DNA from 4 places in the Streptomyces sp. NPDC052101 genome. Region 4 is predicted to be linked to each of the others. Evidence: riboswitches for the same ligand, from Rfam matches in the RefSeq annotation. Region 4 holds a riboswitch; each other region holds the start of a gene.

The links. Region 4 has a riboswitch for cyclic di-AMP ahead of AB0L75_RS32175 (M23 family metallopeptidase). Riboswitches for the same ligand answer to the same signal wherever they lie in the genome.
Region 1: linked by a shared signal. The riboswitch ahead of AB0L75_RS32550 (M23 family metallopeptidase) and the one ahead of AB0L75_RS32175 (M23 family metallopeptidase) in region 4 are both predicted to bind cyclic di-AMP.
Region 2: linked by a shared signal. The riboswitch ahead of AB0L75_RS22150 (transglycosylase SLT domain-containing protein) and the one ahead of AB0L75_RS32175 (M23 family metallopeptidase) in region 4 are both predicted to bind cyclic di-AMP.
Region 3: linked by a shared signal. The riboswitch ahead of AB0L75_RS09700 (transglycosylase family protein) and the one ahead of AB0L75_RS32175 (M23 family metallopeptidase) in region 4 are both predicted to bind cyclic di-AMP.

Annotation. Positions count from the first base shown of each region.
Region 1 is NZ_JBFAWH010000024.1:77,971-82,779, forward strand. It holds gene AB0L75_RS32545 (pitrilysin family protein) at 1-1,164, shown strand, start outside; cyclic di-AMP (ydaO/yuaA leader) riboswitch at 1,391-1,555, shown strand; gene AB0L75_RS32550 (M23 family metallopeptidase) at 1,568-2,323, shown strand; gene AB0L75_RS32555 (GntR family transcriptional regulator) at 2,559-3,245, shown strand; gene AB0L75_RS32560 (HPr family phosphocarrier protein) at 3,394-3,675, opposite strand; gene AB0L75_RS32565 (GNAT family N-acetyltransferase) at 3,854-4,809, shown strand, end outside.
Region 2 is NZ_JBFAWH010000012.1:93,509-98,317, reverse strand. It holds gene AB0L75_RS22165 (FAD-dependent oxidoreductase) at 1-1,186, shown strand, start outside; gene AB0L75_RS22160 (carboxymuconolactone decarboxylase family protein) at 1,340-1,801, shown strand; gene AB0L75_RS22155 (HAD family hydrolase) at 1,867-2,679, shown strand; gene AB0L75_RS22150 (transglycosylase SLT domain-containing protein) at 2,849-3,340, opposite strand; cyclic di-AMP (ydaO/yuaA leader) riboswitch at 3,345-3,524, opposite strand; gene AB0L75_RS22145 (polyprenyl synthetase family protein) at 4,077-4,809, shown strand, end outside.
Region 3 is NZ_JBFAWH010000003.1:520,902-525,710, forward strand. It holds gene AB0L75_RS09690 (cytochrome P450) at 1-669, shown strand, start outside; gene AB0L75_RS09695 (transglycosylase family protein) at 860-2,017, shown strand; cyclic di-AMP (ydaO/yuaA leader) riboswitch at 2,203-2,377, shown strand; gene AB0L75_RS09700 (transglycosylase family protein) at 2,382-3,095, shown strand; gene eno (phosphopyruvate hydratase) at 3,460-4,746, shown strand.
Region 4 is NZ_JBFAWH010000023.1:95,811-100,619, forward strand. It holds gene AB0L75_RS32165 (dihydrofolate reductase family protein) at 1-864, shown strand, start outside; tRNA gene AB0L75_RS32170 (tRNA-Met) at 938-1,011, opposite strand; cyclic di-AMP (ydaO/yuaA leader) riboswitch at 1,318-1,486, shown strand; gene AB0L75_RS32175 (M23 family metallopeptidase) at 1,494-2,513, shown strand; gene AB0L75_RS32180 (PrsW family intramembrane metalloprotease) at 2,580-3,938, opposite strand; gene trmB (tRNA (guanosine(46)-N7)-methyltransferase TrmB) at 3,981-4,809, opposite strand, start outside.

The DNA of each region.
Region 1 (4,809 bases), on a different contig from region 4:
TTCTCCGAGGGCACCGACAAGCACTCCGCCGAGGAGTTCGCCGCCGAGCTGGAGCGCGCGGGCGCCACGCTGGACTCGCACGCCGACCACCCCGGCGTCCGGCTCAGCCTGGAGGTCCCGGCCTCCCGCCTGGCCAAGGGCCTCGGCCTGCTCGCCGACGCCCTGCGCGCGCCCGCGTTCGCCGAGAGCGAGGTCGAGCGGCTGGTCCGCAACCGCCTGGACGAGATCCCGCACGAGCTGGCCAACCCGTCCCGCCGGGCCGCCAAGGAACTGTCCAAGGAGCTGTTCCCGGCGACCTCGCGCATGTCCCGCCCGCGCCAGGGCACCGAGGACACGGTCGAGAAGATCGACGCCACCGCCGTACGCGCCTTCTACGACCGGTACGTCCGTCCCGCCACGGCCACCGCGGTCGTGGTCGGCGACCTCACCGGCATCGACCTGGACGCGCTGCTCGGTGACACCCTGGGCGCCTGGACCGGCACCCCGGGTGAGCCGCGGCCCGTGCCGTCGGTGAGCGCCGACGACACCGGGCGGGTCGTCATCGTGGACCGCCCCGGCGCCGTCCAGACGCAGCTGCTCATCGGCCGCGTCGGCTCCGACCGGCACGACCGCGTGTGGCCCGCCCAGGTGCTCGGCACCTACTGCCTCGGCGGCACCCTCACCTCCCGCCTGGACCGCGTCCTGCGCGAGGAGAAGGGCTACACCTACGGTGTGCGCGCGTTCGGGCAGGTCCTGCGCTCCGCCCCGGACGGCACCGGTGTCTCGATGCTCGCCATCAGCGGCTCCGTGGACACCCCCAACACCGGCCCCGCGCTGGACGACCTGTGGAAGGTGCTGCGCACCCTCGCCGCGGACGGCCTGACCGACCCCGAGCGGGACGTGGCCGTGCAGAACCTCGTCGGGGTGGCGCCGCTGAAGTACGAGACCGCGGCGGCCGTGGCGAGCACGCTGGCCGACCAGGTCGAGCAGCATCTGCCCGACGACTTCCAGGCGACGCTGTATCAGCAGCTGGCCGCGACGGGCACGGTGGAGGCCACGGCGGCCGTCGTGAACGCGTTCCCGGTGGACCGCCTGGTGACCGTCCTCGTCGGTGACGCCTCCGCGATCAAGGCGCCGGTGGAGGCGCTCGGCATCGGCGAAGTCACGGTCGTCTCCGCGGAGTAGTACGCGGCGGACGCCGCACGCGCGCGTGGGGCCCTGACGGTCTACAGGCCGTCAGGGCCCCTGCTGTTCCACTCCCTTCCCCAGATGCCCGATTTGCGGCGGAGGTTGCCTGTCTGCCCTGTGGGATGCGCTACAAAATCCCGGATCCGTTTGGGGTTGGAAAGCAGGCTTTCGTAGCGTCGTCCGGGCTGTTCGTCAGTAGGCAGTGCGCCGCACCCGCGGCACCGGACAGCCATCGCCGAGTCCCCGTACGGCGCGAGCCAGGGGAGCCGGGGACCCATCGCAGTCCCTGGGGTGAATCGGGCGCCCGCGCGTGTCGCGAGGGGGCCCGTAGGAGACCTTCCTGCTCCGAACCCGTCAGCTAACCCGGTAGGCGAGAGGGAAGGAAAGGACCAGCCACTTCATGGCGTTCATGTGCGCCACCGGGAAGCATCGCAAGCCCGGCCGGGTCAAGCGCACCACCGCTCAGGCGGCCGGTATCGCGGCCCTCACCACCACCGGCGTCATCGGCACCCTCGCGACCGCCCCGGCGTTCGCCGCCGAGAACACCGCCGAGCAGACCGGTCTCACCCCGGTGATCAGTGTCGGCGACGACATCGCCGAGCAGATCGACGCCCAGGCCGCCGCCCAGAAGCAGGCCGCCGAGCAGAAGGCGGCCGAGGAGGCCGCGGCCAAGGCGGCGGCGGAGAAGGCCAAGCAGGAGCGCGCGGCCCAGGCCCGCGCCGCCCGCGAGGCCGAGCGCGAGCGCCTGAACGCCTTCGTCGCCCCGATCGCCGACTCCTATGTCTCCACGGGCTACAAGGCCAGCAGCTCCCTGTGGTCCTCCGGCTCGCACACCGGAATCGACTTCCACGCGGCCAGCGGCACGACCGTCCACGCGGTCGGCTCCGGCACCGTCGTCTCCACCGGCTGGGGCGGGGCGTACGGCAACCAGATCGTGATCCGCATGGCCGACGGCATGTACACCCAGTACGGCCACCTGTCGTCCATAGGCGTCTCGGTCGGCCGGCAGGTCACCCCGGGCCAGCAGATCGGCCTGTCCGGCGCGACCGGCAACGTCACCGGCCCGCACCTCCACTTCGAGGCCCGTACGACTCCCGACTACGGCTCGGACGTCGACCCCGTCGCCTACCTCCGCGGGCACGGCGTGAACGTCTGACCCGACGCCCGTGCGGTATTGGGGCCCCGGCTCACCGAGCCGGGGCCTTCGCCGTTTTGCGCGGTGCGCAGCGGGATGAGGTGCACAGCGGGATACAGCGGTGGACACCGGACTTGCTGACCAAAAAATATCCATGGATTCCGACCCGCCGTCGGAAATTCCGGCCCATTGGAATAGAGTCACGGAACACGCGTCCATCGTCGACGTTTCACGGGGATTAAGGCGGAGGTCGGTCATGCGTATTCCGGCGCACTCGGTATGCACGGCGATCCGGGACGACATCGTCGCCGGTGTCCACGAGCGCGGCGGCCGCCTCACCGAGGAAGTCCTGGCCCGCCGCTACGGCGTCTCGCGCGTCCCCGTCCGCGAGGCGCTGCGCACCCTGGAGGCCGAGGGCTTCGTGGTCACCCGCCGGCACGCGGGCGCGTGCGTGGCCGAGCCGACCGAGCAGGAGGCCGCCGACCTGCTGGAGATGCGCACGCTCCTGGAGCCGCTCGGCGCCGCCCGGGCCGCACAGCGGCGCACGGAGGCCCATCTGAAGGTGCTGCGCGGCCTGGTCAGGCTGGGTCAGGAGCGGGCCAGAAGGGGGCACAGCGAGGATCTGCGCTCACTGGGCAGCTGGTTCCATGAGACGCTCGCCCAGGCCTCCTGCAGCCCCTCGCTGACCGCGATGCTCACCCAGCTGCGTCACAAGATCGCCTGGATGTACACGGTGGAGACGTCGCCGAGCCCGGTGGAGGCCTGGGTGGAACACGGCGCCATCGTGGACGCGGTGGCGCGCGGCGACGGCGAGCGCGCGCGGGCGGTCACGGCGCTGCACACCGAACGCGCGACGGCCGCGCACCGGCTGCGTTTTCCCGGGGCCGCCGAGCGTGTGAGGACTTCGCAACACGCCGTAAACATGTCGGGCCTCCGGCATTAACACGGACGCCGTATACAAAGAAGAGTAATTCGGTGGCGGTGTATTTCCGTTGCTCGAATTCCGGTGTGCGTGCAATGGGCCCGGAAAGGGCGGAGCCGCGCCGCCCGAAAAGGACGACGCGGCTCCCGTGCGTTGGTTGCGCCGGTACTCAGACCGTCTCGGGCAGTTCCTCGAGGCCTTCGGAGACCAGCCTCGCCAGACGGTCGAGGGCGATGTCCGCGCCGTCGGCCTCGGAGGCGAGAACGATCTCCTCGCCACCCTGGGCACCCAGGCCCAGTACGGCCAGCATGGAGGCCGCGTTGACGGGGTTGCCGTCAGCCTTGGCGATCGTCACCGGGACGCCTGCGGCCGTGGCGGCTCGGACGAAGATGGAAGCGGGGCGGGCGTGGAGGCCCTCGGCCCAGCCGACGTTGACGCGGCGCTCAGCCATGTGTTGCTGCCCTTCAGTCTTCAGGGTTGTCTAGACCAGTTTCCCATATCGTGAAGCATGCCCGGATCGGACCTTCGTCCTGTCCCGGTCGTGTCGTCGGACCGCGGCCTCGATCCGACTTTCGTCCTCCACAGACTGCCCCGCGCCGTTGTCGTACGCGAGCCGTACTCTGGGGCCCATGCAGACCTCGGCGGACCGGCAGGACCGGCACGAGTACCCCGCCCACTGGGAGGCGGACGTGGTGCTGCGCGACGGGGGTACCGCGCGCATCCGGCCCATCACCGTTGATGACGCCGACCGCCTGGTCAGCTTCTACGAGCAGGTCTCGGACGAGTCGAAGTACTACCGCTTCTTCGCGCCGTACCCCCGACTCTCCGCCAAGGACGTCCACCGCTTCACGCACCACGACTTTGTGGACCGGGTGGGACTCGCGGCCACCATCGGCGGCGAGTTCATCGCCACCGTACGCTATGACCGCATCGGCGCCGACGGCATGCCCGCCTCCGCGCCCGCGGACGAGGCCGAGGTCGCCTTCCTCGTGCAGGACGCGCACCAGGGCCGCGGAGTCGCCTCGGCCCTCCTGGAGCACATCGCGGCCGTCGCCCGCGAGCGCGGCATCCGCCGCTTCGCCGCCGAGGTGCTGCCCGCCAACAGCAAGATGATCAAGGTCTTCACGGACGCCGGGTACACCCAGAACCGCAGCTTCGAGGACGGCGTCGTCCGCCTGGAGTTCGACCTCGAACCCACCGACCGCTCCCTCGCCGTGCAGCGCGCGCGGGAGCAGCGGGCCGAGGCCCGCTCGGTACGCCGGCTGCTCGCGCCCGGCTCCGTGGCGGTCGTCGGTGTCGGCCGCGCCCCCGGCGGAGTCGGCCGCAGCGTCCTGGACAACATCCGGGACGCCGGCTACGGCGGCCGCCTGCACGCTGTGAACAAGGCCTTCCCCGAGGACCTCAAGGAGGTCGACGGGGTGCCGGCGTACCGATGCGTGCGGGACATCGAGGGCCCCGTCGACCTCGCCGTCGTCGCCGTACCCGCCGAGTACGTGCCCGCCGTGGTCGCCGAGTGCGGCGAGCACGGTGTCCAGGGGCTCGTCGTGCTCTCCGCCGGATACGCCGAGAGCGGGCCCGAGGGGCG
Region 2 (4,809 bases), on a different contig from region 4:
AGTCATCGGGGCCGGGCCGTTCGGCCTGTCCACCGCCGCCCATCTGAGGGCGCGTGGCATGCCCGTCCGCGTCTTCGGCGCCCCCATGGTCAGCTGGCGCGACCACATGCCCGACGGCATGCTCCTGAAGTCGACACCCGCTGCCTCGAACTTCGACTGCCCGCAGCCCGGCCACACCCTCGCCGACTACTGCGACGCGGCCGGCATCCGCCGCCTGGTGAGCGACGAGGACATCATCCCGGCGGAGACGTTCATCGCCTACGGCGAGTGGTTCCAGCACAAGCTGGTCCCCGAGCTGGAGCGGGTGCGGGTCGTCGCCGTGGACCGCGACAAGAGCGGCGGCTTCGAACTGAAGCTGGACTCGGGCGAGATGTTCACCGCGCGCGCGGTCGTCGTCGCCACCGGACTGTCGGGCCTCGCGCACCTGCCGGCGGAGCTGGCGGGAGCCGCGGCCGACGGACCGGCGCCCTCGGGCCCGGTCTCGCACAGCTCCCAGCACCACGACCTGAGCCGGTTCGCGGGCAAGGAGCTGATCGTGGTCGGCGCCGGCCAGTCCGCGCTGGAGACGGCGGCGCTCGCCGCCGAAGCGGGGGCACGCGTGCGTGTGGTCGCGCGCGGCCGCGGCCGGGTCGCCTTCGGCGCCCCGCCCTGGGACCAGCCGAAGCTGCGCCCCGAGTCCCCCTTCGGCAACGCCTGGTCGCTGTGGGCGCTCAGCTACTACCCGCACCCCTACCGCTACCTACCCGAGGCCACCCGTCACTACCTGGTCCGCCGTGTCCTTGGACCGCTCGGCGCCTGGTGGCTGCGCGAGCGCTTCGAGAGCGCCGTACAGGTGCAGGACGTCGAGCGGGTCGCGGCCGCCGAGGCGCCGGACGGCAGCCCCGTCCTCACCGTGCGCACGCACGGCGGCACCACCGAGCGGATCGCCGCCGACCATGTCATCGCCGCCACCGGCTACCGCGTCGACATCGCGGCGATGGACTTCCTCGGCCACGAACTGCGCACCCGCCTCGCGGTGAGCCGCGGCACGCCCAGGCTCGGCTCCGGCTTTGTCTCCTCCGTGCCCGGTCTGTACTTCACCGGCCTGCCGGCCGCGTCGTCTTACGGCCCGGTGATGCGCTTCGTCTGCGGCACGGAGTTCGCCTCCCCACGGCTGACGAAACACCTGGCGGCGGCCCATGGCTGAACACCAGGCGGCGGACCATGGCGATCACCGGGCGGCGGACCACGGCTGAGGCCTTCGGGCGGACCCGTCCGGGGCCGTCACATCAGCCGCCTGCGCTCCGTCAGTGCAGTGCAAGCGATCGACGCACATCACTGACACCCAGGAGACAGCATCATGCAGGCACGGATGACCAACGCGGCCTACCTTCTCCCGACCGCCCTGAAGGGCATCGGAACGCTTCTGCAGGGGATCGGGGAAGGCGGGCTGCCGCCGGAGCTGGGGGAGATCGTCGGACTGCGGGCCAGCCAGATCAACGGTTGCAGCGCGTGCGCGCACGCCCATGCGGCGAACCTGCGCAAGGCCGGCGCGAGCGAGGAGCGGATCGCCGCCGTCGCCGCCTGGCGCGAGGCGCCGTTCTTCACCGACGCCGAGCGCGCCGCGCTGCAGCTGGCCGAGCGGATGACCCGGCTCGCCGACCGCTCCGAGGAGCCGGTTCCGGACACACTGTGGGACGAAGTGGCCGACCACTACGAAGAGAAGCAGCTGTCCGCGCTGATCCTCACCATCTCGCTCACCAACATGTTCAACCGCATCAACACCACCATCAAGGAGCCTGCGGGCACCACTTGGGGCTGACCAGTACGTAAGTACGCAGGACGACAAGATGAGTCGGCGGGGCGAGGTATCCGTATTCTCTGATCATGGCAGCCTCCCCCGCGTATGCACTGATCGCCACCGACCTCGACGGAACGCTGCTGCGCGGCGACGACAGCGTCTCCGACCGGTCGCTCGCCGCGCTCGCGCGGGTGGTCCGGGCCGGCGCCCGCCACCTGGTGGTGACGGGCCGCCCGGCCCCGCGGGTACGGCCCCTCCTCGCGCGCCTCGGCTGCACGGGGCTCGCGGTGTGCGGGCAGGGCGCACAGGTCTACGACGCCGGATCCGGCCGCCTGTTGTGGTCGGTCCGGTTGGACCGGGAGCTGGCCGAGACCGCGCTCGGCAAGATCGAGGCGGAGGTGGGGCAGGTGTACGCGGCCGTCGACCAGGACGGCGTCGACGGGCTCACGCTCATCGAGCCCGGCTATCGGATGCCGCACCCGACCCTGCCCGCGGTGCGGGTCGGCCGGCGCGACGACCTGTGGTGCGCGCCCATCAGCAAGGTGCTGCTGCGCCATGCGGCCCTGTCCGACGACGAGTTGGCGGCCATCGCGCGCGCGGTGGTGGGCTCGTTGGCGACCGTCACCATGTCGGGGCCGGGGACCGTGGAGCTGCAGCCGTCCGGGGTGACCAAGGCGACCGGTCTCGCGCTGGCCGCCGAGCGGCTCGGCATCGCCGCGCGGCAGGCCGTGGCGTTCGGTGACATGCCCAACGACATCCCGATGCTCGACTGGGCCGGACACGGGGTCGCGATGGCCAACGCGCATCCCGAACTCAAGGCGGTGGCCGATGAGATCACCCTGTCGAACGAGGACGACGGCATCGCCGCCGTCCTCGAAAGACTGTTTCCGACCGACTGACCGGCACATCAGTACGCGGCCGTCCGTGGCGGGCCCGGTGGACGCACGGCGGCCGCCCGGCACGCCCCCGTCCGTCAGGTGCGGGTACGTGCCGGGCGGCCGATGTCGTGCCGGTTCACCGACGTGCGTCGGTCTGTCGGCCGGTGTTCTGCCTCGCGGCCGGGGACCGTCAGTACGCGCTGTAGACGTTGTCGATCGAGCCGTAGCGCGCGGCGGCGTAGTTGCAGGCCGCGGTGATGTTGGCGACCGGGTCGTAGGGGGAGAACGCCGTGCCGGCCACGTGGTAGGCGTTGAAGGTCGGGTCGATCACCTGCAGCAGACCCTTGGAGGGGGTGCCCGCGGCGGCGTTGGAGTCCCAGAGGTTGATGGCCAGCGGGTTGCCGGAGGACTCCCGGATGACGTTGCGGTAAATGCCGTTGTAGCTGCCCGGGATGCCCTTCTGAGCCATGATCGCGAGCGACTCGCGGATCCAGCCGTCGAGGTTGTTCGGGTACCCGGAGACCGTGGTGGCGGTGGTGGAGGCCGTCGTGCCGGTGGCCGCGGAGGCGCCGGTGGCGCCGAAGAGCGGCAGGGCGAGGACGGCGGCACCGGTGCCGGCGACGGCGAGGGCGCGGAAGAGGCGGTTGGTGCGGGTACGGCGGGGCTGAGCGGAAGCACGCATGGGGAAGTCCTCTCCGACGCCTGCGAGGTGAGCTGTCGGGTTCGGGCGGGGAGGTGCCCGGCCGTGCCTCGGGAAAGGCACGGCTTCACCCCTAGCCGTTCCGGTGCGACGTGTGCCGTCCGGTCCGGCGACTTACCTGGGTCCCCCGCTCCTGCCGTACGAATGAGTTCGTCGATGGGTTACGCGGGCGGCGGCAGGATTCGGCGTCCGCCCGACGGCCCGGAACGTATGCGAGAGCACATGTCGGGAACAAGTACTGGATTCACACAAAGCACTATTTGACCTTGATCTGTGCCCTATGGGGTACTTGATCCTTTGCGGTTGCCAACCCTCAACTCGCCGACGGGGCAAGGAGGGAAGGGGTGGTCGGGTGGTGGGGGCGCCGATGGCCGCCCGTGACCCAACTCACGAAGTAGCAAATTAAAGCAAATCGGACATGAGGGATTCGGGTGATCGCGCAGGCGGGGAGTGGAGGGGTGCGCGGGCGGAGGTGTACTTGTTACTCCGCTCGCCTCTTGGTTCGCGACAAACCGTGCGAAGTCCTGTTAAGTCGATAAATGTCCGTTCTTACCACTTGATCAAAACCATACCGGTCATGATCCGGTACCGCCCGGGCTGGACCGGTGGGCGCTATCGGTGATCGAAAGAGGACCGGATACGCTGACTTGAGTGATGGCAGCGACCTATCGACAAACCGTGTAATCGCCAGCAGACACCTGCAGACAGGAGACCCCTCGTGACCGTCGTCGGGCCGTTCGGGCTGAGCGTGCGGGACCAGGCTCTGGAAGCCGATGTCCAGGTCGGATTGGCGGCTGTCGAGGAAGGCTTGCTCGAGGCCACCAAGAGCGAGGTCCCGTTCATCACGGAGGCCGCGCAGCACCTCGTGCGAGCCGGCGGGAAGCGGTTCCGGCCGCTGCTCGTGATGCTCGCGGCCCAGTTCGGCGACCCCTACGCACCGGGCATCGTGCCCTCGGCCGTGGTCGTGGAGCTGACCCACCTGGCCACGCTGTACCACGACGACGTCATGGACGAGGCGGCCGTGCGGCGCGGCGTGGACAGCGCCAACACCCGCTGGGGCAATTCCGTCGCGGTCCTCACCGGCGACTTCCTCTTCGCGCGTGCCTCCCAGATCCTCGCCGACCTCGGCCCCGAGGCGGTCCGGGTGCAGGCCCTCGCGTTCGAGCGGCTGGTCACGGGCCAGATCCTGGAGACCGCCGGCCCCTCGGACGGCCGTGACCCGGTCGAGCACTACCTGGACGTGCTCGGCGGCAAGACGGGCTCGCTGGTGGCGGTCTCGTGCCGGTTCGGCGCGATGATGTCGGGCGCCGACGAGACGGTCGTCGACGTGCTCACCCAGTACGGCGAGCGGCTCGGCGTCGCCTTCCAGCTCGCCGACGACGTCCTGGACATCGCCTCCGACTCGCACGAGTCCGGCAAGACCCCCGGCACCGACCTGCGCGAGGGCATCC
Region 3 (4,809 bases), on a different contig from region 4:
AAGAAGCGCGAGGCGCTGCCCGCCGAGCCCGCGCCCGGCGAGGACCTGATCTCCGGCCTCATCCGCGCCTCCGACCACGGTGAGCACCTCACCGAGAACGAGGCCGCGGCGATGGCGTTCATCCTGCTGTTCGCCGGATTCGAGACGACCGTCAACCTCATCGGCAACGGCACCTACGCCCTGCTCAGCCACCCCGAGCAGCGCGAGCGGCTCCAGCGGTCCCTGGCCGGAGGGGAAGAGGATCTGCTGGAGACCGGCGTGGAGGAACTCCTGCGCTACGACGGCCCGGTGGAGCTGGCCACCTGGCGGTTCGCCACCGAGCCGCTCGCCATCGGCGGGCAGGACATCGCGCCGGGGGACCCGGTGCTGGTGGTGCTCGCGGCGGCGGACCGGGACCCGGAGCGGTTCGCCGACCCGGACGTGCTGGACCTCGCCCGGCGCGACAACCAGCACCTCGGCTACGGCCACGGCATCCACTACTGCCTCGGCGCGCCGCTCGCCCGGCTGGAGGGCCAGACCGCGCTCGCCACCCTGCTCACCCGCCTGCCCGATCTGCGGCTCGCCGTCGACCCGGCCGAGTTGCGCTGGCGTGGCGGGCTCATCATGCGGGGGCTGCGCACCCTGCCGGTGGAGTTCACCCCGGTGGCCGACAAAGCCGTAGAGCCGTAGAGCCGTAGAGCCGTAGAGCCGTAGAGCCGTAGAACGGTGAACATCAGGGACGTTCAATTCCGTGATCTTCACGTGATCTGCGCGGCATGAACTTGTGACAAGTGATCGTCTGCCGATACGTTCACCCATCAGTGTGGCGAGGGGTACCAGTTCGCCACGCCGGTTCTGCTGTCGCACGAAAGGCTTCCGCATGCTCTCCGGGAACGGTCGTCACCGTCGCCCCCGTCAGGCTCCGGCCCTCCTCGTCGCGGCCGGAGTGACCGGCTCCGCCATCGCCCTCCCACTGCTCGGCGCCGCGAGCGCCCACGCGGCCGACGGCACCACCTGGGACAAGGTCGCCGAGTGCGAGAGCGGCGGTTCCTGGAGCGCGAACAGCGGCAACGGGTACTACGGCGGCCTGCAGATATCGCAGGGCGACTGGGACAAGTACGGCGGCACGCAGTACGCCGACAGCGCCGACCAGGCCAGCCGCTCCCAGCAGATCGCCGTCGCCGAGAAGATCCTGGCCGACCAGGGCACCAAGCCGTGGACCATGTGCGCGCTGACCGCCGGGCTGACCTCCAACTCCGGTTCGGTCGACGTGGACACCGGTGTCGGTGGCTCCGGCGGCTCCGGCGGGGCGAGTGACGGGTCCGGCTCCGCCGATACCTCCGACTCGTCCGGTCTGTCGGATTCATCCTCGCCGGGCTCCGGTTCCGACTCCGGTACCAGCTCCGGCTCCGGTTCCGACGCGGGCTCCGCGTCCAACTCCGCTTCCGGCTCCGATTCCTCGGGCTCTCCCTCGTCCCACTCGCCCGCCACGCCGAGCACAGGCACGGGCGCAGGCAAGGGACAGGACCAGGGTCAGGGGCAAGGCCAGGGTCAGGGGCAGGGCGAAGGGGCCACCAAGACTCCGGAGGCGACCGGCGACCCCACGGGCACCAGCACGCCCAAGTCCGACAAGGGCGACAAGTCCGGTTCGGGCGGAGATGGGGATCAGCAGGGGAGCGACAGCTCTCCCTCCGTGACCCCCGGTACCGACGACTCGGACAAGTCCCAGCAGTCCGCCGGTTCTTGGAGCCTGGTCGACACCGGCGCGCTCAGCAGTGGCGGGCGTCACCGTGGCGGTAGTGCGGACGAAAGCGCGGCAAACGGTCAGAACGGTACATCTTCTGGCCGTCACGCGACCCGCGAGCCGGGCGCGTACATCGTCCGCGAGGGCGACACCCTCGTCTCCATCGCCGACTCCCTTGGTGTCGACGGCGGATGGCATGCGCTCTACGACGGCAACAAGAAGGTCATCGGCGCCGACCCGAACCACATCACTGCCGGTCAGACCCTGAAAGTCGAGGGCGAAAAGGGCGATTGACAGGGAGAGTTGGCGCCCCACTTCATGCCTAATGTCCGGTTTGGCGAAAGTGTGGGATGAGTCTCAGAAGCCCTGATCGTCTTTGAAATTCCCTCGATCACGTGGCTACGGTCAGGATCGCTCGTCACCACGAGCCCCGGCATCCGCAACGCCGAATCCTGCCAGCGGTCGCCCGGGAACAGTCGTCGCGTCAAGCGCCGTAGGCAGGAGCGGGGGACCCAAGGTAGGTGCTGGAACCGGCGGTTGACGCCGGAACCGGCTTGGGGTGAAGCCGCAGGCCCGCGACAGCGGGCGTGCGGCCGGGCAACTCAACCGGCCCGAACCCGACAGCTCACCTCGCAGGCGTCGGTGAGGGGATCCTTCCATGCTGTTTTCCGGTAAGGGCAAGCACCGTCGCCCGTCCAAGGCCGTTCGTGTCGTCGCGCTCGCCGGTGTCACCGGTGCCGCCGTGGCCGCCCCGCTGATGGCGGCCGGCAACGCCTCCGCCGCCACCGCCTCCGAGTGGGACGCGGTCGCCCAGTGCGAGTCGGGCGGCAATTGGTCCATCAACACCGGCAACGGCTTCTACGGCGGTCTGCAGTTCTCCGCCTCCACCTGGGCCGCGTACGGCGGCACCGCCTACGCCTCGACGGCCAACCAGGCCACCAAGGCGCAGCAGATATCCGTCGCCGAGAAGGTCCTCGCCGCTCAGGGCAAGGGCGCCTGGCCGGTCTGCGGCACGGGCCTGTCCTCCGCCGCCTACAACGGCTCCGCCCCGAGCACCAGCTCCTCGAACAGCTCGTCCGGCTCGTCGAGCAAGAGCGGCAGCACCGCCACCACCCGCTCCACCGACCAGCAGGCCGCCTCCCGCTCCGCCGAGCGCACGGCCCCGGCGAAGAGCAAGACCGTCACCACCCCGACCGGCAAGACGGTCAAGAAGGGCGACGGCGAGTACAAGGTCGTCACGGGCGACACCCTCAGCTCCATCGCCGTCAAGCACCACGTCCAGGGCGGCTGGCAGAAGCTCTTCGAGCTGAACAAGGACATCGTCGAGGACGCCAACCTCATCTACCCGGGCCAGCAGCTGCACCTGAAGTGACACCTGGCTCCCAACGGACCCACAGTGCCCTCACATCCCCGGCCCGCACACTGAAGGCCTTGTGAGGGCCACCCCCGTCCCCACGGGCTCCCCGTCCCGGCGCGTGTTCCCCCGTACGCGCCGGGGCGGGGTTTTTATGTGCCGCTTTCCCCCCTCTTCACCTCGGCTTTCCCACTCTTCATCTCGGCCTCACCCGGAACCCCCTTTGTTCCGTCGATGAACAATGGGTACCGTCTGCGTGTCCTCCCCGCCCACGGGAAGGTCGGTCAGTGGCCGATCCCCCGGAGACGGTTAGGCTCTAGTCGCAAGGCACAGCCGTAAGGCACACGCGCCCCGCACTTCCAGCGTCACATCCAAGAAGGAGATGCTCGTGCCGTCCATCGACGTCGTCGTAGCCCGGGAAATCCTGGACTCCCGAGGCAACCCCACGGTCGAGGTCGAGGTCGGCCTCGACGATGGCAGCACGGGTCGTGCCGCCGTCCCGTCCGGCGCCTCCACCGGTGCCTTCGAGGCCATCGAGCTGCGCGACGGTGACCCCAACCGCTACCAGGGCAAGGGTGTCGAGAAGGCCGTCCTCGCCGTCATCGAGCAGATCGGCCCCGAGCTGGTCGGCTACGACGCCACCGAGCAGCGCCTGATCGACCAGGCGATGTTCGACCTGGACGCCACCGACAACAAGGGCTCCCTCGGCGCCAACGCCATCCTCGGCGTCTCCCTCGCCGTCGCCCACGCCGCCTCCGAGGCGTCGGACCTCCCCCTCTTCCGCTACCTGGGCGGTCCCAACGCGCACCTGCTGCCGGTGCCGATGATGAACATCCTGAACGGCGGCTCGCACGCGGACTCCAACGTGGACATCCAGGAGTTCATGATCGCCCCGATCGGCGCGGAGTCCTTCTCCGAGGCCCTGCGCTGGGGCACCGAGGTCTACCACACGCTGAAGAAGGTCCTGAAGAGCAAGGGCCTGTCCACCGGCCTCGGCGACGAGGGCGGCTTCGCCCCGAACCTCGGCTCCAACCGCGAGGCCCTCGACCTGATCATCGAGGCCATCAAGGAGGCCGGCTACGCCCCCGGCCAGCAGATCGCCCTCGCGCTCGACGTGGCCGCCTCCGAGTTCTACAAGGACGGCAAGTACCTCTTCGAGGGCAAGGAGCGCTCCGCCGCCGAGATGACGGAGTACTACGAGGAGCTGGTCGCGGCCTACCCGCTCGTCTCCATCGAGGACCCGCTGTTCGAGGACGACTGGGCCGGCTGGAAGGTCATCACCGACAAGCTCGGCGACAAGGTCCAGCTGGTCGGCGACGACCTGTTCGTCACCAACCCCGAGCGCCTGGCCCGCGGCATCGAGGAGGGCACCGCCAACGCCCTGCTCGTGAAGGTCAACCAGATCGGCTCGCTGACCGAGACCCTGGACGCCGTCGAGCTGGCCCAGCGCAGCGGCTTCAAGTGCATGATGTCCCACCGCTCCGGCGAGACCGAGGACGTCACCATCGCCGACCTGGCCGTCGCCACCAACTGCGGCCAGATCAAGACCGGCGCCCCGGCCCGCTCCGAGCGCGTCGCCAAGTACAACCAGCTGCTGCGCATCGAGGAGATCCTCGACGACGCCGCGGTGTACGCCGGCCGCAGCGCCTTCCCGCGCTTCAAGGGCTGACCCAACCTGGGGTAAGGCTGAGCCCGTCGTACGTACGTCCCCGTACCCGGTCCCGTACCGTGT
Region 4 (4,809 bases):
GACCTCGACCCCGGCGCCCGCTTCTGGCACACCGGCGGCGCCAAGCTCGTCTACACGACCGACCGGGGCGCCGAGCTGGCCGCCCGCCGCCTCGGCGGCGCCGCCGACATCGTCCCGCTCGGCCCCGGCCTCGACTGGCGGGCCCTGCTGTCCCACCTGCACGACGTGCGCGGCGTACGGCGGCTGATGGTCGAGGGCGGCGGCACGGTCCACACCCAGCTGCTGCAGCAGGGCCTCGCCGACGAGCTGCAGCTGGTCCTTGCCCCGCTGTTCGTCGGCGACCCGGCCGCGCCCCGCCTGTTCGGCCCGGGCACCTACCAGGCCGGCCGGCTGCGGCTGACCGAGACCCGCCGTATCGAGGACGTGGTCCTCATGCGCTACGAGCCCACGGCCCCCGGCACCGGCCCGCTCCCCACCGCCGCCGACCGGCACTGGCTGCGCACCGCCTGCGAACTCGCCGCGCTGTGCCCGCCCTCGCGGACGGCGTTCAGCGTCGGCGCGGTCGTGGTCGCCGCGGACGGCAGCGAGCTGGCGCGCGGCCACTCCCGGGAGGGCGAGGACCCCGTGGTCCACGCGGAGGAGGCGGCGCTCGCGAAGATCGACCCGGCGGATCCGCGGCTGGCCGCCGCCACCGTGTACAGCAGCCTGGAGCCGTGCGCCCGGCGGGCCTCCCGGCCGGCGCCGTGCTCCGAGCTGATCCTTGGGGCGGGGGTGCGGCGCGTGGTCACGGCGTGGCGGGAGCCGGACACGTTCGTGGACGCGGCCGACGGGACCGGGGTGCTGGCGAAGGGCGGTGTCGAGGTGGTCGTACTGCCGGAGTACGAGGAGCAGGCCAAGGCGCCGAACCGGCACCTGGTGGGTTGAGTCCACCCGGAACACGCTCAGGTCAAACACTCAGGGCCCGGAAACCATTGGTTTCCGGGCCCTGAGTCTTCAGTAGCGGGGACAGGATTTGAACCTGCGACCTCTGGGTTATGAGCCCAGCGAGCTACCGAGCTGCTCCACCCCGCGTCGTTGTGTCACCAGTGTACGTCATCCGTGGGGTGCGATGCACATCGGTTCAGAGTGGGCGGGAGTATCAAGATCATCGTTACCGGCCGTGACCGGACGAGCGCCCTCCGCATGACATCGAGTCACCATCAAAAGCGTCGACGCTCCTTAGTGGCAGTCAACTCGCCCGGTTTGCGCCACTCCTGGCCGGTAAGTCCGCGGCGGAAAACGTTAATGATCAAGACGAACGGCTTGGAAAGTGACTCTGAGGTCTATTAACGTTCGATAACGCAGCGCGGTCGTCCCAGCCGTCACAAGAGGCGGCTCCGTGCGCACGCGCCGAATCCCGCGAGGGAACCGGGGAACCACCACCTTGGGGTGAATCACGCGAATGCCGGTGTGAACTCGCAGAGTCCACGCCCGGTATACGCGCGTAGGAGACCTTCCTGCTCCGAACCCGTCAGCTAACCCGGTAGGCGGAGGAAGGAAAGGAGTGCGCCCGAGTGGCGTCCAACCATCCTGCCCCAGAAGCCCCGTTCATGCCCGCGGAGGCGGAGCCCGACACCTTCGGCTACGGCGGCTACCGCGCCGAGGAGGGCCCCTGGGAGGAGTGGAACCCCACCGAGGACTCCCTCGCCCCGGTCCGTGGCCGGCACCGCGTCGCCAAGCAGCGCGGCGGATTCGCGCGCAGCTCCACCGTCCTCGGCGTCGGTGTGATGGCCGCCGTCGGCGCGGGCGGCATGGCCAGCGCCAACACCGGCAAGCCGCCGGTCTCCATATCCCTGCCAGACTCGGTCGAGCATCTCTTCGGTACAGACTCCGCCGCCAAGCCGGAGGCCGCCACCGCGCTCAGCAGGGCCGGCATGGCCTCCGACAGCGCGGACAGCGGCAACGCCGGCGAGGCCCTGCGCAACCGGATCATGGCCCAGGCCGAGCAGCAGCAGAGCAAGGCCGAGAGCAAGGCCACCACCGCCGCGCTCGCCGCCACCGAGAAGGAGACCGCCGACGCGGCCGCCAAGGCGGAGCAGGCCGCCGCCGCCAAGGCCGCCGACGCCAAACAGCAGGCGGAGGCCGACGCCAAGAAGGCGGCCGAGGCCAAGCGACTGGCCGAGCTGGCCAAGCAGTACACACTGCCGGTCGTCTCGTACACGATCACCGGCACCTTCGGCCAGCCCGGCGCGATGTGGTCCTCCGGCTACCACACCGGCCTCGACTTCGCCGCCCCCACCGGCACCCTCATCAAGGCCGTCCACAGCGGCACGGTCACCGAGGCGGGCTGGGCCGGCGCCTACGGCTACCGCACCGTCCTGACCCTGGACGACGGCACCGAGCTGTGGTTCTGCCACCAGTCCTCGATCAACGTCTCGGTCGGCCAGAAGGTCTCCACCGGCGATGTCATCGGCCGGATCGGCGCCACCGGCAACGTCACCGGCCCGCACCTCCACCTGGAGGTCCACCCGAACGGCCAGGCCAGTGCCATCGACCCGGCGCCTTGGCTGCGGGACAAGGGCCTCACCCCCTGACCGTGACATCCGTGTGAACCCGGCGCCGGTGGCGGAACGAGATCATCCACCGCCGGCGCCGATCGTCTACGACCGATACGGGTTGTACGCGGAATACGGTGCCGTCGGATACCCGTACGCCGGCCCGGACGCCGAGGGCATCTGCGCCGCCGGATATCCGTACCCCGGCCATGCCATCGCCGCCGGCGCCGCGTACACCGGCCAAGCCGGCGCAGCCGCCCGCGCCGCGTACTCCAGGGCCGGCCGAGCCAGTTCCCTCCGCTTCCACAGCTCGTCCAGCAGCTCCCGCTCCCGTACGACGAAGTCGGCCCCGGCCTTCCCCTGGCGCCCCCGGTGCCGCAGAAACGCGAGCGAGGTGGCGTACGCCTCGTACTGCGCCACCGTCCGCGCCGCCGGCCGGCCATGGTGGTGCCGGGCGTAGTCACGGGCCGTCCGCCGCGCCCCCATCGACGCCAGCGCGAACGGCTCGGCCGGCCCCAGCCACCCGGCCAGCACATACGCCGGCAGTTCCTCCCGTACGGTCCGCAGCTCCCGCTGCCGCGTCCAGATCGCGAGCCAGGTCAGCAGGCCGAACGCGGGCACCATGAAGGCGCCGTAGACGGCGAAGAAACCGAACTCGCCGAAGGTGGAGGAGCCGTTCCAGAAGGCGTGCATGCTCATCGCGAGCAGCAGGCCGCAGACCGGCAGCAGCACCCGCCGGCCGCGCTGCCGCTCGGCGGAGAGCGCGGCGATGCCGAAGCCGAGACCGGTGAGGGTGGTGAACAGGGGGTGCGCGAACGGGGACATCACGATGCGCACGAAGAAGGTGGCGGCGGTGACGGAGGCGATGCCCCGGTCGCCGGTGAGCTGGTCGGTCCCGAAGGCCGTACCCAGATAGAGGATGTTCTCGGTGAACGCGAACCCGGTGGCGGTGATGCCCGCTATCACCACCCCGTCCACGATCCCGGTGAAGTCACGCCTGCGGAAGAGAAAGACGAGCAGGACGGAGGCGGCCTTGGCGGATTCCTCCACGACGGGCGCTATCACGGTGGCGCCGAGGGTGTTCGCGCCGGCCGGGTCGGCGGTGGCGGTGGCTATCCACTTGGTCGCGAAGCTGTTGGCGATGATGGCTATCAGCGCCGCCGCGCACGCGCCCCAGGCGAAGGCGAAGATCAGGTTCCGCCAGGGGCCCGGCTCCACCCGGTCCAGCCACCGGAAGGCGGCTATGAGCCACGGCACGGGCAGCATGGCCAGCAGGAGCCCGACGACGAACCCCTCGGTGCCGGTCTGCCGGCGCACCAGCGCAAGGATGACCAGACCGGACAGCGCCAGCAGCGTGATCAGTGCCCCGTACCGCACCCACCTGCGCTGCCACCAGTGCGGATGACGGAGAACAAGGCCGTCGGGGCCCGGGGGATACGTCGGAAACGGAGGACTGGTGGCCACGGCATCGACCCTAACGGTGACGGGACGAGGGGCTGGAGCGGTTTATCGGCCCTGGTGAGATTCGGGTGATCGGTCCTGGTGCGGTACGCGGCGGAACAGCAGATCGTTCACCACATGTCCCTTGTCCAGTCCCTGTCCCTCGAAACGGGTCAGCGGACGGAACTCGGGGCGCGGGGCGAAACAGCCGTCTTCCTGCGTGTTCTCGAAGTCGGGATGCGCGCCGAGCACCTCCAGCATCTGCTCGGCGTACGGCTCCCAGTCGGTCGCGCAGTGCACCAGCGCACCGGGCCTGAGCCGGGTCGCGGCGAGCGACAGGAACTCGGGCTGGATCAGCCGACGCTTGTGATGGCGCTTCTTGGGCCAGGGGTCCGGGAAGTACACGCGCAGCCCGTCGAGCGAGTCGGGGGTGAGCATCTCCCTGAGCAGGATGATCGCGTCGCCGTTCGCGACCCGGACGTTGGCCAGCCCGTTCTGGTCGGCAAGACCCAGCAGATTGCCCTGGCCCGGGGTGTGCACATCGACGGCGAGGACGTTGGTGTCCGGGTCGGCGGCCGCCATCTGCGCGGTGGCCTCGCCCATCCCGAACCCGATCTCCAGCACGACGGGCTTGTCGTTCCCGAACAGCTCGCCGAGGTCGATGACCCGCTGCCCGTCGATGTCGAGGCCCCACTTGGGCCACAGCCGCTGCAGGGCGTCCGCCTGCCCGGCGGTCACCCGGCTGCGCCGGGGCTGAAAACTCCGGATCCGCCGCTCGAAGTGCGACCCGGCGGGATCCGCCTTGGGCCCGTCCGGGAACCGCGGCTCCCCCTTGGCCCGGGTATGCCGGACGGACACGCCGGGGGTGTGGGGAACCGGCGAGGGGGCTTCTGGG